2 regions of the Micromonospora sediminimaris genome follow, and region 2 is predicted to be linked to the other one. Evidence: riboswitches for the same ligand, from Rfam matches in the RefSeq annotation. Region 2 holds a riboswitch; the other holds the start of a gene.
What was found. Region 2 has a riboswitch for cyclic di-AMP ahead of Vse01_RS08275 (coiled-coil domain-containing protein). Riboswitches for the same ligand answer to the same signal wherever they lie in the genome.
Positions count from the first base shown of each region.

Region 1: another riboswitch for cyclic di-AMP. It lies ahead of Vse01_RS19065 (coiled-coil domain-containing protein); the one in region 2 lies ahead of Vse01_RS08275 (coiled-coil domain-containing protein).

Region 1 is NZ_BOPD01000023.1:50,418-58,325, forward strand. Features, by position in the region: gene Vse01_RS19060 (1-phosphofructokinase family hexose kinase) at 1-451, opposite strand, end outside; gene Vse01_RS19065 (coiled-coil domain-containing protein) at 667-1,770, opposite strand; cyclic di-AMP (ydaO/yuaA leader) riboswitch at 1,775-1,906, opposite strand; gene Vse01_RS19070 (cation diffusion facilitator family transporter) at 2,059-2,976, opposite strand; gene Vse01_RS19075 (HelD family protein) at 3,068-5,182, opposite strand; gene Vse01_RS19080 (alpha/beta fold hydrolase) at 5,316-6,239, opposite strand; gene Vse01_RS19085 (carbonic anhydrase) at 6,388-7,044, shown strand; gene Vse01_RS19090 (hypothetical protein) at 7,121-7,450, opposite strand; gene Vse01_RS19095 (DUF3145 domain-containing protein) at 7,756-7,908, shown strand, end outside.
Region 2 is NZ_BOPD01000009.1:246,573-254,480, forward strand. Features, by position in the region: gene Vse01_RS08250 (heavy metal translocating P-type ATPase) at 1-2,102, opposite strand, end outside; gene Vse01_RS08255 (DUF8832 domain-containing protein) at 2,114-3,091, opposite strand; gene Vse01_RS08260 (heavy-metal-associated domain-containing protein) at 3,125-3,334, opposite strand; gene Vse01_RS08265 (metal-sensitive transcriptional regulator) at 3,450-3,746, shown strand; gene Vse01_RS08270 (YibE/F family protein) at 4,022-5,368, shown strand; cyclic di-AMP (ydaO/yuaA leader) riboswitch at 5,535-5,666, shown strand; gene Vse01_RS08275 (coiled-coil domain-containing protein) at 5,670-6,686, shown strand; gene Vse01_RS08280 (carbonic anhydrase) at 6,823-7,521, opposite strand; gene Vse01_RS08285 (helix-turn-helix transcriptional regulator) at 7,721-7,908, shown strand, end outside.

The DNA of each region.
Region 1 (7,908 bases), on a different contig from region 2:
CGGCCGCGAAGCGCCGGTAGAGGTCGGCGGGGACCAGGGACGGATGGTTCGGCCCGCTCAACACGCTCACCGGCGCGCGCAGGCCCTCGCCGAGTGCGAGGTTGTAGAGCTCGTCCAACTCGTGCCGGCTCAACGGCTGGCCGATGACGTCGACGATCTCCTGACGGGTCCCCTCGCGGCGGTCGTGCACGTACCCGCCGGTGCCGCCGGAGTCGCGGGCCACCACCTTCAGGTCGACTCCCTCGCTTACCAGCAACGGTTGCAGTACCTGCCCGACCTCGCCGCCGAGCGCCGCGCAGAGCACCACGTCGACGCCGAGGGACAACACCATCCTGGCCTGCCACACCCCCTGCCCGCCCGGGTGCAGGTGCAACTCCGGTGCGTCGCTCGGCTGGTCGATGGTCACGGTCAGCAGCGGTGTCGGTGCGAAGATCATGACGCGGCCGGTCATGACCGCTCCCCGTTGTCCGTACCGCCGCCGGGTCTGGCGATTCGCTCGTTCATGGCGTTCCTCCCGTTAGCGGACAAATACCGCTTCCTGGTACGACGGTAACCAAGGAGGCGCGTCGATGCGCGCCGAAGGGACGGTGCCCCGCCGGCCAACGGTGAAACGCAGCGCCGGGTGAACCGCTCGTGAAGAGCAGTTCACCCGGCGCGAAGAGGAAGTCAGTACACCGACAGGTGGACGTGGTTGGTGTGGTCGCTGGACGGGTCACCCCGGGCACCGCTGTACGACTTCCAGCCGCTGCTGGGCAGCCAGATCTGCCTGTACCAGATCACGTAGAGCACCGCGAGCCGGTCGGCGTTCTTGACGAAGTACGCCGCCAGGTTGTTGCCGTAGGTCCGGTCGCCTCCGGTCGCGTCCCCGCCGAAGCCGTTCTTCTGGGCGGCGAAGTCGCAGGCCCGACCCTTCGGGTGCTCGCCCGAGCCGCCGGAGCGGTAGCAGGAGACGTACCGGGTGAAGCCAGCCGACTTGGCCTGCTTCAGCGCATGCAGGGTGCGTGGGGTGATGCAGCCGTTGGCCGGGGTGGGGTCGTTGACGCTGCACGACTCCGAGGGCCACGACCCGTCGGAGTTGCGGGGAGCGGGCTTGGCGGTGGGACTCGACCCGCTGCTGCGCGACGGTGACCGGGCGGCCCGCTCGGCGGCCCGGGCCCGTTCGGCCGCCTCGTCCCGCTCGATGGCCACGGTCAACGCCCGCTCGGCCTGGTCCTTGCGCTTGGCCATCACGGCCACCTGCTTGCGCTGCTCCTGGATCTCCACGTCCAGGGCCTGCTTGGTGGCGCTGACCTCGTCCCGGGCCACCTGGAGCTCACGCAGCGCGCGATCCTCGTTGGCAGCCACCGCGTCCAGCGCTGCCGCCCGGTCCATGAAGCCGGCCGGTGAACCGCTGTTGAGCAGAGCCGACGCGGCGCCCAGCCGCCCGGTGCGGTACGCCTGTGCGGCGATCTCGGCGACCTTGGTGCCCCGCTCGGCGACCTGACTCTCGGTCGTCTTGAGCTGCTCGGCAAGCTTCTTCTGGCGCTTGACCGAGCGGTCGAGTGCGGTCTTGGCGTCGAGGTAGCCCTTGCTGGCGGCCTCCAGTTGGGCCCGCAGCGCCGGGGTGCCGCCCTCGTCGTCCACGTCGCCCGGGGCAGCCGCCCGCAATGGCGGCGATGCCGCGGCGGCGGGGGTGAAGGGGGCCAGCGCGACGCCGAGAGTGAGGGCGAGCGCGGCGGCGATCAGGGCCGCCGTACGGGCGGCCGGTCTTACCGTTGCCACTGCTGGCATGCACGTTTCCTTCCGTCAGCCGCCGACCGGGTTAGCTGACGGGTTCGGGACGGAAGATCCCTACCGCTGACGCGGATACACCCCAGGAACCTGGTTCCCCGGTTCGCCCTGGCGGGCGATTAGGCGGCGGCCGCCGCCGGCACCTGTGGGTGCCGCCTGGCGGAGGCCGGGTCCGAGCCTACCGGTGCCCATGTGACCGGTGCAGCTGCTGTTACTGCTGGTGTTCAGTTGTTGACTAGTAGAACAGACCAAAAGCGGACAATAACCCCTTTTCTCTGATTCTTCCGGTCACCACTGCGCCGCCCCGCAGTGCCCGGGATCCGACCGCGGCTCGATCTGGAGGGTCGCGTGCTCGATCTGGAAGTCCTCGTGCAGCGCCGAGCGGGCCGCCGCCAGCACGGCGCCGACGTCGGCGCCCGGTCTGACGGTGAGGTGCGCCGAGGCGACCTCCATGCCGGAGGTCAACGTCCAGACGTGCAGGTCGTGGACGCCGGCCACGCCCGGCACCGCGGCCAGCCGGTCGTACACCGCGGTGACCTGAAGGTGTTCCGGAGCGGCCTGGACCAGGATGCGTACCGCGGCCCGGCCCAGGCGCCAGGTCCGGGGCAGGATGAACGTGGCGATCGCGGTGGCCACCAGAGGATCGGCCCACCACCAGTCGGTCACGGCGATCAGCAGGGCGGCCGTGATCACGCCAAGCGAACCGAGCAGGTCCGCCAGCACCTCCAGATACGCCCCGCGCAGGTTGATGCTCTCCCGCGCCCCCGGACGCAGGAGGGCGAACGCGGCGACGTTGGCGAGCAGGCCGAGTGCGGCCACCACCAGGACCGGGCCGGCGAGCACCTCGGGCGGATCGCCGATTCGGCGTACCGCCTCGACCAGCACGTACACCGCGACGCCGGAGAGCAGTACGGCGTTGGCCAGGGCCGCGAGCACCTCCAGTCGGTAGAGCCCGAAGGTGCGTTGCGGGTCCGTGTCGGCCCGACGGGTGGCGGCCACGGCCGCGAGGGCCATCCCGATGCCCAACACGTCGGTGAACATGTGCCCGGCGTCGGAGAGCAGGGCCAGCGAACCGGTCCGCAGAGCGGTGCCTGCCTCGATCACCATCAGCGCGCTGAGCAGGGCGAACGCTGCCCACAGCCGGCCGGAGTGGCGGTGGGCGGCGTTCGACACCGCAGCGTGGTGGTGGTCATGGCCGGCGCCCACCCAGACACCTTGCGTCGTCCGCCGGACCGGGGACGGAGCTATGCCAACATCGCTATGTGTGCAATCGTCGGGCGGGTCGCCGTGCTCGGTTTCAACCGGTCGGGTCGACGGTGGTCAACCGCTGGGTGGCCCGGGACAGGGCGACGTAGAGGGTACGGACACCGGAGCCCGGCTCCGCCCGGATCTCCGCCGGGGCGACCAGCACCACACCGTCGTACTCCATGCCCTTGGCCTCCAGGCTGGTCACCACCTGCAACCGCTGCCCGCCCAGCGCCCCCAGCCAGGCCGCGACCTGGTCCCGTCGGGGCACCGGAGTGATCACGCCGACGGTCCCCTCGACCTCGCCGAGCAGGGCGCTGGCGGCCGTCACGACGGTGGTCTCCAGCTCGGGCGCCGGCACCTCGAGCTGGAGTGGATCGATCCCGGTGGAACGGACCGCGGTGGGCAATGCGAGATCCGGGTACGCCCGCCGGATCTCGGCCGCCGCCACCGCGAAGATCTCCGCCGAGTTGCGGTAGTTCGTGGTGAGCGTGAACCGGTGCCGGCGGCGGCGCCCCAGCGCCTGGTCGCGGGCCCGGGCCAACTCCTGCGGATCTCCCGTCCACGCGGTCTGCGCCGGATCACCCACCACCGTCCAGGACGCCAGCCGCCCGCGCCGGCCCACCATCCGCCACTGCATCGGTGAGACGTCCTGGGACTCGTCGACCACCAGGTGGGCGTAGTCGCGGTAGTCCTCGGGGCGTTCCCGGGCGGCCTGACGGGCAGCCCGCTGCCGGTCGGCATGGGTGCTCAGCTCACGTACCCCGCCGGCCAGCTGGAACGGATCCCGTTTCGGGCGGGCGGGACGCATCGGCTTGCCGAGCAGCGCGTCCAACTCGTCCAGCAGCGCGACGTCGGCCACGGTCGGCCCGTCCGTGGCCAGCTCCCGGTACGCCGCACCGAGCAGCCGGATCTCGGCACCGGAGAGCAGGCCCCCGCCGTACCGGCGCAGCCGCTGCGGTTCGGCCAACCAGGCGAGCACATGCCGCGGATGCAGCCGGGGCCACCACGCCTTGAGGAACTCGCGGAAGTCCGTCCGGTCGATCAGCTCGTCCTCGAAGGCACGCTGTTCGGGCAACCCGGCGATGCCCAGCCGGCGAGCCTGCGCCCAGAGCGCGGCGAGCACGCCGTCGAAGCCGGCCCGACGCACCTCGTTGCGGCGGGCGCCGCGGGGCAGCGCCCGGTCCCGGATGGCGTCCAGCTCGGCCTGCTCCAACCGCAGCAACGTGCCCCGGTACAGCAGGCGCAGCTCGGTCGGGGAGTCGGGGACCGCGTCCCGGGCCGCCCGTTCCAGCACCCGGCGCATTCGCAGCGAGCCCTTGATCGCCGCCACCTCGGGCGGGTCGGTGCGGGTGGCCACCACCCCGGGAAACAGGGTGCCCAGCGAGCGCAGGGTGGCGGTGTCCTCGCCCAGCGACGGCAGCACCGAGGCGATGTACTCGACGAAGACCGAGGAGGGACCGATCACCAGGATGCCGCCTCCGGCGTACCGGCTGCGGTCGGCGTAGAGCAGGTACGCCGCGCGATGCAGCGCCACCGCCGTCTTGCCGGTGCCCGGGCCGCCGGAAACGAGGGTCACTCCCGAGCCGGGGGAGCGGATCGCCTCGTCCTGCTCGCGCTGGATGGTGGCCACGATGTCCCGCATGCCCCGGCCGGTGGTCCGGGACAGGGTGGCCAGCAGCGCGCCGTCGCCGACCACCGGCATGTCCGGCGGGGCCGCGTCCGGGTCCAGCAGGTCGTCCTCGATCCGGGTGACCCGCTCCCCGCTGGACTGGATCGTCCGACGCCGGACGACGCCCAGCGGCTCGGCCGGGGTCGCCCGATAGAAGGCGGCGGCAGCCGGGGCCCGCCAGTCCACCACAAGCGTGGTGGCGTCCTCGTCGCGGATACCGAGTCGCCCGACATACAGGGTCTGCCCGTCACGCAGGTCGAGTCGGCCGAAGACCAACCCCTCGTACTCGGCGTCGAGCACATGGCGTCGCTGCGCGGCGTGGAAGACCATCGCGTCGCGTTCGACGAGCGCACCGAAGTTGCCGACCCGGGCCAGCCGGTAGCCCTCCCGTTCCGCGCGAACCGCGGATCGGCGCAGCTCGGCCAGTCGCGCGTACACCCGGTCGAGATGCCGTTGCTCGGCGGCGATCTCCTGATCCAGGGTGCTCTGGTCCACCGCTCGCTCTCCTCGTGACGCCGCCCGGCCAACCGCACGAGATTACGCCCCGCGTCCCAGGGCGCTTCCCCCGGATCTTCGCCGACCTGCGACGGACCCGGCGGCAGGGCACCGTGGCCGCAGCGGGTGGCGGTCAGCCGAGGACGCGCTGCCCGGCCGGGAGGTCATCGAGGACCCGGCGCAACACGCCGGCCAGGGCGGCGTTGACCTCCTCGGGACGCTCCATCATCAACATGTGTCCGGCACCGGGGCAGACGGTCAGCTCGGTGGCGGGCAGCGCGGCGGCGATGGACTGCGCACACGGCGGCGGGGTGAGCCGGTCCCGGTCGCCGACAAGCGCCGCCGCCGGCAGGTGAGCCAGCGCGGTGAGCGTCGCCAGCCGGTGCTGGGTGCCGATGGAGGCGCGGAACCCGCCGATCGACCGCAGCGAGGCGCGGGCCACCGCCGAGGTGACCAGCCGGATGTCCGTGGCGTCGCAGCTGTCCCCGAACAGCATCCACCGGATGCTCGGTCGGAGCGCGCGCAACAGGGCCCGGGGCGGTCGCCAGGCGCCGCAGCGGGCGAGAACGCCGGCTCCGGTGGTTTCGGCCAGCCGGATGATCCGGGCGATCCGGGGAGAAAGGCCGTAGACGGTGTGGGTGTGCCCTTCGGCGGTGGTGGAGACGAAGACCAGACCGGCGGTGCGTCGGGAGAAGTGGTCCGGGTGGCGGTGCGCGTACTCCATGATCGTCATGCCGCCCATCGAGTGGCCGACCAGCACCACCGGGCCGGTGGGCGCCACCGTGTCCAGCACTGCGGCCAGGTCGTCGCCCAGTTGGGCCAGGGTGGCCGTGGGCAGCGCCATGCAGCTGGACCGACCGTGCCCACGCGCGTCGTAGGTGACCACCCGGACCGAGCCGAACGTCTCGCGGAGGGCGGCGAGTTGCCGGTGCCAACTGCGTCCGTCCAGGGTCCAGCCGTGCAGCAGCACGGCGGTCACCTCGGCGTCGGTCGGGCCGGTGGTCTCCACGTGCAGGCGTACGTCGTCGCCCAGCCGTACCTCGGTCGGCTCCGGCATTGCCACCTCCCCACGGCGCACGGATGCGTAACACCGGGGATACCCGGTGGTAACACCGGCTACCCGTCATGACAACACGCCAACCGGGCTGTTGAGAAGATCTCGTCGATCGGCTTTGTCCGGGCGACGGCCCGGCCAGGCTGAGGAGATGGCATCCACGGGGGGAGTACCCGCCGGTTCCGCGCTGGCCGGCCAGGCCCGCGGCGGCACGCCGCGCGCGGCCCTGGCCGAACTGCTCGCCGGTAACCGGCGCTTCGTCAGCGGCCAACCGGTGCACGGCCACGACGTGACCGCAGCGGCCGCGACCGCCTCCGGCGACCAGCAGCCGTACGCCGTGGTGCTGGGCTGCATCGACTCGCGGGTGCCGTTGGAGGCGATCTTCGACCAGACGTTCGGCTCGATCTGTGTCATCCGCACCGGGGCGCACGTGCTGGACCGGGCGGTGCTGGGTTCGATCGAGTACGTGGTGGAGGTGTTGGGCGTAGCGCTGGTGATGGTGCTGGGCCACGAGCGGTGCGGCGCGGTGCAGGCGACCGCCGAGTCGCTGCGTGCCGGCCGGCGTCCGGCCGGCGCGCTGGCCCATCTGGTCGACCGGATCACGCCGGCCGTCACCGAGGTGGGGATGGACGAACCGCACCTGCTGCCCCTCGCGGTCCGCCGGCACGTGGTCCGTACCGTGGCCGCGCTGCGCGCCGACCCGAGGCTGGCGCCGCCGGTGGCCGCCGGCCGGGTCGCCGTCACCGGAGCCGTCTACGACCTCGCCACCGGCGAGGTCGCCCTGCTGGATCCGCCGCACCGGGCGTGAGACGGCGAACGCCCGTCGGGGGCGACCCGACGGGCGTTCACAGGTGGTACGCAGCGGGCGCGGCGCCCTCGGCCGATCAGGCCTCGAAGACGCCGGCCTCGACCAGGCGCTTCTCGGTGGCGTCCCAGCCGTCACCCGGGTGGGCGGCGTTGAGACCGTTGAGCTCGGCCCGGATCTTGGCGGCGTGGCCGGCGGCAGCCAGCACCCGGATCTCCTCGATGAAGGCCTCGGAGTCGGTGCGCAGGTGCGCCGTCCTGCCGTTGGTGAGGTTCCGCACGTAGGCGTGCTTGCCGCCGTTGAGCGGGATCACGTACTTGAACTCGCCCAGCACGCTGAGGGCGCCACCCTGGCCAGCCTGGCCGGCCCGGACTGACGCGCGCGCGGTCTTAGAGGTGTTGCTCGCCACGGAGGTACTCCTTGCAAGACGTACGGAGGACGGAACGTCCGGGGGCTGTTGCGGGGGCCGTCAGAGGCGAGACCCGCGGAGGCTTACGCGGCACAGGCCGCCGATGGAACTGTACACGACCCACGATGCCGGCTGGTCATCGCGGCGTCACGAGGTGGAACCGCGGTCACCTGTCCGGGTATTCCGAGCGGCGGATTTTCCGATTCCCTGGCGTACCATCCGTCACAGCAGTCATCATGTGTTCCACAAGCCCGGATCGGGCGAGGTCGTAGGGGAAGACGCACCTCGCACTCCGGGAGGTCACCGTGCCAACGCGTGGCGTCGTATACGTCCACTCGACCCCGCTCGCCGTGTGCTCGCACGTCGAGTGGGCGATCGCGCGCGTCCTCGCCGCGCCGGTCAACCTGCAGTGGACGGCTCAGCCCGTCGATCCCGGCGCCCGCCGGGCCGAGTGCGGG
Region 2 (7,908 bases):
AACAGGTTGCCCTTGATGGTGCCGAGGGTGGCGCGGGCCAGCCTGATGGCGTCCACCGCAGCCAGCAGGTCGTCCCGGACGAGAGTCAGGTCGGACGCCTCGATCGCCACGTCGGTGCCGGTGCCCATCGCCAGTCCGAGGTCCGCCTGGGCCAGCGCGGCGGCGTCGTTGACGCCGTCGCCCACCATCGCCACCACCCGGCCCTCCCCCTGCAACCGGGCGACCACCTCGACCTTCTCCGTGGGCAGCACCTCCGCGATCACCTCGTCGATGCCCACCTCAGCGGCCACCGCCCGGGCGACCGTGGCGTTGTCACCGGTGAGCAGCACCGGCCTCAGGCCGAGCGCGCGCAGCCGCCGTACCGCCTCCCGGCTGGTCGGCTTCACCTGGTCGGCCACGGCGAGCAGGCCGCGGGCCTGGCCGTCCCAGCCGACCAGCACGGCCGTGCGCCCCGCCGCCTCCGCGTCGGTCGCTGCCCGGGCAAGGTCGTCCGGTACGACCAGACCCCGCTCCTCCAACAGCCGGGCCCGGCCGAGCAGCACCTGGCGGCCGTCCACGGCGCCGCTGACCCCCAGCCCGGCCACGTTCGCGAAATCGGTGACCGGCGGCAGCACGCCGACGTCGGCGGCACCGGCCACCACCGCTCGGGCGACCGGGTGCTCCGAGCCGTTCTCCAGGGCGGCAGCCAGGCGCAGCACCTCGTCGCGTCGCTCACCTCCGCCGGGGGTTACCGCGAGCAGGCTCATCCGGCCGGTGGTCACGGTGCCGGTCTTGTCGAGCACCACGGTGTCCACCCGCCGGGTGGACTCCAGCGCCTCCGGCCCCTTGATCAGGACGCCGAGCTGTGCGCCCCGCCCGGTGCCGACAAGCAGCGCGGTCGGGGTGGCCAGGCCGAGGGCGCACGGGCAGGCGATGATCAGCACCGCCACGGCGGCGGTGAAGGCGGCGGCCGGGCCGGCGCCGTTCCCCAGCCACCAGCCCAGGGTGCCGGCAGCCAGGGCGATCACGATCGGCACGAAGACTCCGGAGATGCGGTCGGCGAGCCGCTGGGCGGCGGCCTTGCCGCTCTGCGCCTGCTCGACCAGCCGGGCCATCTGGGCGAGCTGGGTGTCGGCGCCTACCCGGGTCGCGGAGACCACCAGTCGGCCACCGGCGTTGACGCAGCCGCCGATCACCGCGTCACCCGTTCCCACTTCGACAGGTACCGACTCGCCGGTGACCAGACTGGCGTCGACCGCCGAGGAGCCCTCCTCCACCTTCCCGTCGGTGGCGATCTTCTCGCCGGGCCGCACCACGAAGCGGTCGCCCACCGCGAGCTGGTCGACCGGGACCCGGGTCTCCACCCCGTCCCGCAGCACTGACACGTCCCTGGCGCCCAGTTCCAGCAGGGCCCGCAGGGCCGACCCGGCGGTGCGCTTCGCGCGCGCCTCGAAGTAGCGACCGGCGAGGATGAAGGTGGTCACCCCGGCGGCCGCCTCCAGATAGATGTTGCCGGCGCCGTCGGTACGACCGATGGAGAAGCTGAACGGGTGGGTCATGCCGGGGGTGCCGGCGGTGCCGAGGAACAACGCCCACACCGACCAGCCGAGGGCGGCCAACGTGCCCAGCGACACCAGGGTGTCCATGGTCGCGGCACCGTGCCGCAGGTTGACAAGCGCGGCCCGGTGGAAGGGCAGCCCGCCGTAGACCACCACCGGGGCGGCCAGGGTCAGCGACAGCCACTGCCAGTAGGTGAACTGCCAGGCCGGCACCATGGCCAGCGCGATCACCGGCAGGCTCAACGCCACCGACACCCACAGCCGGGTACGCAGGGCACGCAGCGGGTCCGCCGGCTCGGCGGCAGCCGGTCCGGCCGGGGTGGGCGGCGGCGGCAGGCTGGCCTGGTAACCGGTCTTCTCGACGGTGGCGACGAGATCGTCCGGAGTGACCGGGTCGGCGTACGAGACCGTCGCCTTCTCGGTGGCGTAGTTGACGGTGGCCTGCACGCCGTCGATCCGGTTGAGCTTCTTCTCGATCCGGGCGGCGCAGGACGCGCAGGTCATCCCGCCGATGGCCAGCTCGATCAGGTGCGGCGCGGTGGTCAGGGGTCGGCTCGTACTCATTGCGGGTCCTGTCAGTCGTGTCCGTGCCCGGGGGTCCCGTGCCCGTCCTCGGGCGCGGTGGTGGGGTGCCCGTCGGCCGGTCCGGTGGTGCCGCCCGGGTCACCGACGTGCACCGTGAACTCGGCGGTACGCACCACTCCCCGGTGGCGGAAGTCGAGATAGAGCCGGTACGCGCCGGCCGAGGGGAACTCGGTGGCGAAGCTGACCTGTGGGCCGGGGGCGGTGCGCCCGTCTCCCGGGCTGCCCTCGGGGTGTACGTGGAGATAGGCCAGGTCACCACGGCGCAGCGCGACAAGGTGACCGTACGCGCCGAGGTACGGCTCCAGGTCGGTGACAGGTGCGCCGTCGCGGCTGACGGTGAGCGTCAGCGTCGTGGTGCGCCCCGGCTGCGGGGCTCCGGTGAGGGCGACGGTGTAGCCGTCGACGGTGGCGCTGCTCGCCGGGGCGGGCAGCGGTCGCTCGGCCAGCGCGCCGGGGACGGTCACGTCGACGCCGAGCGTCAGGGGGTCGCCGCCGGTCGGGGTGAAGTCGGCGAAGGCCCGCCACACCCCGGGAGAGTCCATCGGTGAGACGATCCGCCAGGTGCCGTCCCCGGCCAGCTCCGGGTGTACGTGCCGGAAGCCGGAGAGGTCGCGGCGGGCCACGATGAGGTGCATCCGCTCGTCGTGGGTGACGTCGTACCCGGTCACCGGACGGCCATCGGGACCGGTGATCCGGAACGCGAACTCACCCGGCGGCGCGTCGACCGGCACCAGGGTGTAGCCACGGTCGGCAACGAGCAGGCCGCCGGGCAGGTGCCCGGCTGCCCCTTCCTCGTGCCCGGCCGCCTCCTCATGCCCGGCGTCACCCTCGCCGTGGCCGGCACCCTCGCTGTCGTGGCCGGCGGCGACCACGGTCACCGGGCCGGTCAGCTGCCCCACCCCGTACGCCGCGCCGAACACCGCCGCCAGGCCGAGCACGAAGCCGCTCAGCTTCGTCGCCGTGTTCATGGTTGACCCCTCGGTTTCCGCGCGCCGGCCGGCTCAGGCGCCGGCCAGCTCGTATCCGGCCTCGTCCACGGCGGCACGCACCGCGTCGTCGGAGAGCGGCTGGTCGCTGGTGACGGTGACCCGACCGGCGGCCAGATCCACCTGAACGTCCTTGACACCCTCGATCGCACCGATCTCGGTGCTGACCGCGTTGACGCAGTGCCCGCAGGTCATGCCCTGCACCTGGTACGTCGTGCTGACCATGGAACTCTCCTCACCACTCTGGAAGGGTGGGTCGAACACCCACCCGGATACCCGCAGGGGGTATCCGTCGCACCGACCGTACCATACCCCCTGGGGGTAGGTTATTCTTGCCGGCATGAGCACACCCGCGCCGATCCGTGGCTACACCGCCAGCAAGGACCAGCTCCTCGCCCGCCTGCGCCGGGTGGAGGGCCAGGTGCGCGGCATCGAGAAGATGGTCGACGAGGACCGCTACTGCATCGACGTGCTCACCCAGATCTCGGCCATCCAGGCCGCCCTGGACAAGGTCGCCCTCGGCCTGCTCGACGGGCACGCCCGGCACTGCATGCACGAAGGTGCCGCCGAGGGGCGCGCCGACGAGATGGCGACCGAGATGATGGCCGCCGTGGGCCGACTCATGAAGCGCGGCTGACCCGACCCGCCGACGCACCCTCGCGACAGGCGTCGACAGGTCCGGCTGGTTACCATTCGCACACGATGGCCAGCCGAAATCCGTGCCTCGCGGCCCGAGGTCGCCGTCAGGCGTACGCCCGCACGGCCGTCGCGAGCCGGTCCACAGCTCACGGTACGCAGCCACCCCGCCACACTCAGGCCATTCGGGCTGCCCTTCCACACCGCCGTCCGGCGGCACTGAACCGTCTCGCCCATCGACACGTACTCAGCCCTGAAATCGTTGGGAGACACTGAATGGGCGCCGACCACACCCGTTCCGCTCCGCCCACCCCGCCGGGGGTGCGGCGGATCCTCGTCGTGACGGTGGTCCCCCTCTTCATCGCCACCCTGGTCGCCGCCATCGTGCTCTGGCCCCGGGACGCCCCGCGCCCCGAGGCCGCCGACGACACCCCCCGCTACCACGGCACGGTCACCCGGGTGGTCAGCGAGCCATGCCCGCCCAACCCGGTGGTACCCGAGGGGACTCCGACGGCTGCGGACGGCCCCTGCGGCACGGTCACCGTCCGGGTACAGACCGGACCGGACGCCGGGCAGGAGGTGCAGACACCCATCCCGACCGGGCCGGGCGCCCCTCGCGTCGAGGTCGACGACGACATCATCCTGGTCTCGCTGATCGACCCGGAGGATCCGACGGTCAGCACCTACAACATCGCCGAGCACCAACGCGGCAAGCCGCTGGTGTGGCTGGCCGTCCTCTTCGCCGCCGCCATCGTCGCCTTCGGGCGGCTACGCGGACTGGCCGCGCTGGGTGGCCTGGCCGCCAGCTTCGCCATCCTGCTGACCTTCGTACTGCCCGGCATCAGCGCCGGCCAGCCACCGCTCGCGGTCGCCATCGTCGGCGCCTCGCTGATCATGTTCGTGGTGCTGTACCTGACCCACGGCATATCCGCCCAGACTTCGGTGGCCGTGCTCGGCACGCTCGCCAGTCTGGTGCTCACCGGGCTGCTCGGGCTGGCTGCGACCGGGGCCACCCACCTGACCGGTTTCGGCAGCGAGGACGCCACCACCCTGTCCATGTTCCGGGCCGACGTCGACCTGCACGGTCTGCTGCTCGCCGGCATCATCATCGGCTCGTTGGGCGTACTCGACGACGTCACGGTCACCCAGGCCGCCGCGGTCAACGAGTTGCGCCACGCCAACCCGGACCTCTCCCGCCGGGAGTTGTACCGCTCGGCCACCCGGGTCGGGCGGGCACACATCGCCTCTGTGGTCAACACGATCGTGCTGGCGTACGCCGGCGCCTCGCTGCCACTCCTGCTTCTGCTGACCGCGGATTCCCGCGCACTGGGGCAGATCCTGACCAGCGAGTTCCTCACCACGGAGATCGTTCGTAGCGTGGTCGCCACGCTCGGGCTGATCGCCGCGGTACCGCTTACCACCGCGCTGGCCGCGGTGGTAAGCACCGCCGGGCGCGGCGACGCCGACGTCCACAGCGGTGAGCCCACCCCCGTGATTCCCCGGCCGGCAACGGACCGGGCCGAGGCGCTCCACGCCCTCAGCACCCCACCCACCCGAAACACGCCCCCCGCCACCCCTTCAAGGTGGCCCGACCCGGACAGGAGCACGGACACCACATGGTGACACTCCTCAACGTGACCGCCCCTGTAAACGCGGCTCGTAATCGTGTCGCTGGTCACTCAAAGCGATTACGAAATGACGCATCTAGTCGGGTTCGGGGCGTAGAAGCACAGATGGACTGTCAGGTAACCTCACTGCCGGTCACCGCCGAAGGCGCGCAGCGGCGCCTGCGGTGCCGCCGCCCAATCGCCGCCAGGCGAGCCGGGGACCCAGGTACGTGGGGTGAATCCGCGAAAGCGGTAGGGGCCACTTCCGTCCCGAACCCGTCAGCTAACCCGGTCGGCGGTCGATGGAAGGGAAAACAGTGACGGCACCCCTACGCCGCTGGTTGACGCCCGTGGTGGCCGTGTTCGCCGCGTTCGCCGTTTTCGCTGGTCCGATGCCGGCGACGGCCGCACCGAACGACCCCAAACCAGCAGAGCACGACGACGCCCCGCCGATGCTCAACGACTTGATCGAGGCGACCACCCGGGACTACTCCAAGGCCAAGGCCAAACTGGAGAAGTCCAAGAAGCGGCAACTCCGACTGGCGGTTGAGGTCCGCGCCGCTCAGGCTGACCTGGACGCACTCTCGCCACAGGTCGCTCAGATCGCCACCCAGTCGTACCGCACGGGCCGGGTCGGCGCGATCGCCATGCTGTTGCAGAGCAGCGCACCGGACTCGTTCATCAACCGGGCCTCGGCACTGGACGAGCTGAACCTGGTGAACGACAAGAAACTGGGCGAGGTCAACGCGATCAAGCTCCGCGCCGAGCAGGCCAAGCTCGCGCTCGACGCCGAGGTGCGCGAGCAGAAGAAGCTGACAAACGACATGGCGCGCAAGAAGAGCGAGGCGGAGAAGTCCCTCCGACTGGTCGGTGGTGTCGGCCTGACCGGCGGGCTGGTAGACGCCACCTCGCCGGTGGCCCGGATCGCGCCGAACCGGGCCTCGGACGGTGGCTGGAAGCCCGAGTCGTGCAGCCAGAACGACCCCACCACGTCGGGCTGCATCACGCCGCGGACGCTGCACATGTACAAGGAGGTCAAGCGAGCCGGATTCAACCGGTTCGTCGGCTGCTTCCGTCCGGGTGACAAGTTCGAGCACCCCAAGGGCCGGGCCTGTGACTGGTCATTGCAGAACAGCGGCTTCAGCCCGTGGCACAACAACGACACCCGGATCTACGGCAACAACCTGGCGGCCTTCCTGGTCCGCAACGCCGACCGGCTGGGCGTCTACTACGTGATCTGGAACCGGCAGATCTGGTTCGCGGCCACCGAGCGCTGGAGTTCCTACAGTGGCCCGTCCAACCACACGGACCACGTACACGTGTCGCTGCTCTGATCGCTCACACGACGCACCGAGGGCCGTCCCGCCAACCGTGGTGGGACGGCCCTCGGCGTTCCGGAGGTCACCGTCGGACGCGGTCGCCGACTGCCGGTACCCGGACCGGCCTCATTCCTCGCGACGGGTCGCGGGATCAGGGCGCGGTCGCCATCGCACCGCCGAGTGCGGCGGGTTCCGCGGCGACCGCCCGCACCTCACCGGCGGCCAGTCGGTACGACATGCCGACCACCGCACATCGCCCGGCCGCCACCTCCGCAGCGAGAGTCGCGGAGGAGGCCAGCATCGTCTCGACGGTCCGCGCGATGTGGATGTCCACGATGCCGTCCAGGTCGTGCACTCCGGCGTCCTGCGCCCGGCGCAGGCTCGGCACCACGGCGTCGACCACGGCGCCCAGATGCCCGGGCGGCGTGGTGGCGGTGGCCAGTGCCTCGCGGGCCGCCTGGACAGCGCCGCACGAGTCGTGGCCGAGCACCACCACCAGGGGCGTACGCAGCACGGCCACCGCGTACTCCACGCTGCCCAGCACCTCCGGCCCGACGGTGTGTCCGGCGGTACGAACCACGAAGAGGTCGCCCAACCCGCGATCGAAGATGATCTCGGCGGCGAGCCGGGAGTCGGAGCAGCCGACGATCACCGCGAAGGGATGCTGTTCGGCCGCGACGGCGGCCCGCCGCCCAGCGTTCTGGTTGGGATGCCGCAGTGCGTCGGTGACGAACCGACGGTTCCCGGCGAGCAACTCGGCGAGGGCCCGCTGCGGGGCGCCGGGAAGATCCGCGCTGAGCAACTCGCGGTCCGGTCCGGGCTGGGGACCGAGCGTTCCGGGTCGACTCATCCGGCTGCACCTCATCTCTGGGAGGAATGCCTGGTCATCCCGGCCGGCGCTGGTCACGGGCTGCCATCACGGTCACACGCGCCATAACGCACGTCAAGCTATACGTGATATGCATTTCATACATCAGTCGACGCTTGCGCTCGGCCGAACCGAGGCCGGTAACGACGCGGGCCGGGGTACTCGAACGGCAGGTCATACGATGGCGGGCATGGCGAGCACTGACGGACGAGAAAGCGCACGGAACTGGACTTTCCTCACGAACCACGCGCACGTCCTGCTCGCCATCGCCCGTAACCCCACCGCCCGGCTACGCGACGTCGCGACGGAGGTCGGCGTCACCGAACGTGCCGCTCAGGCCATCGTCGCCGACCTGGAGGCGGGCGGCTA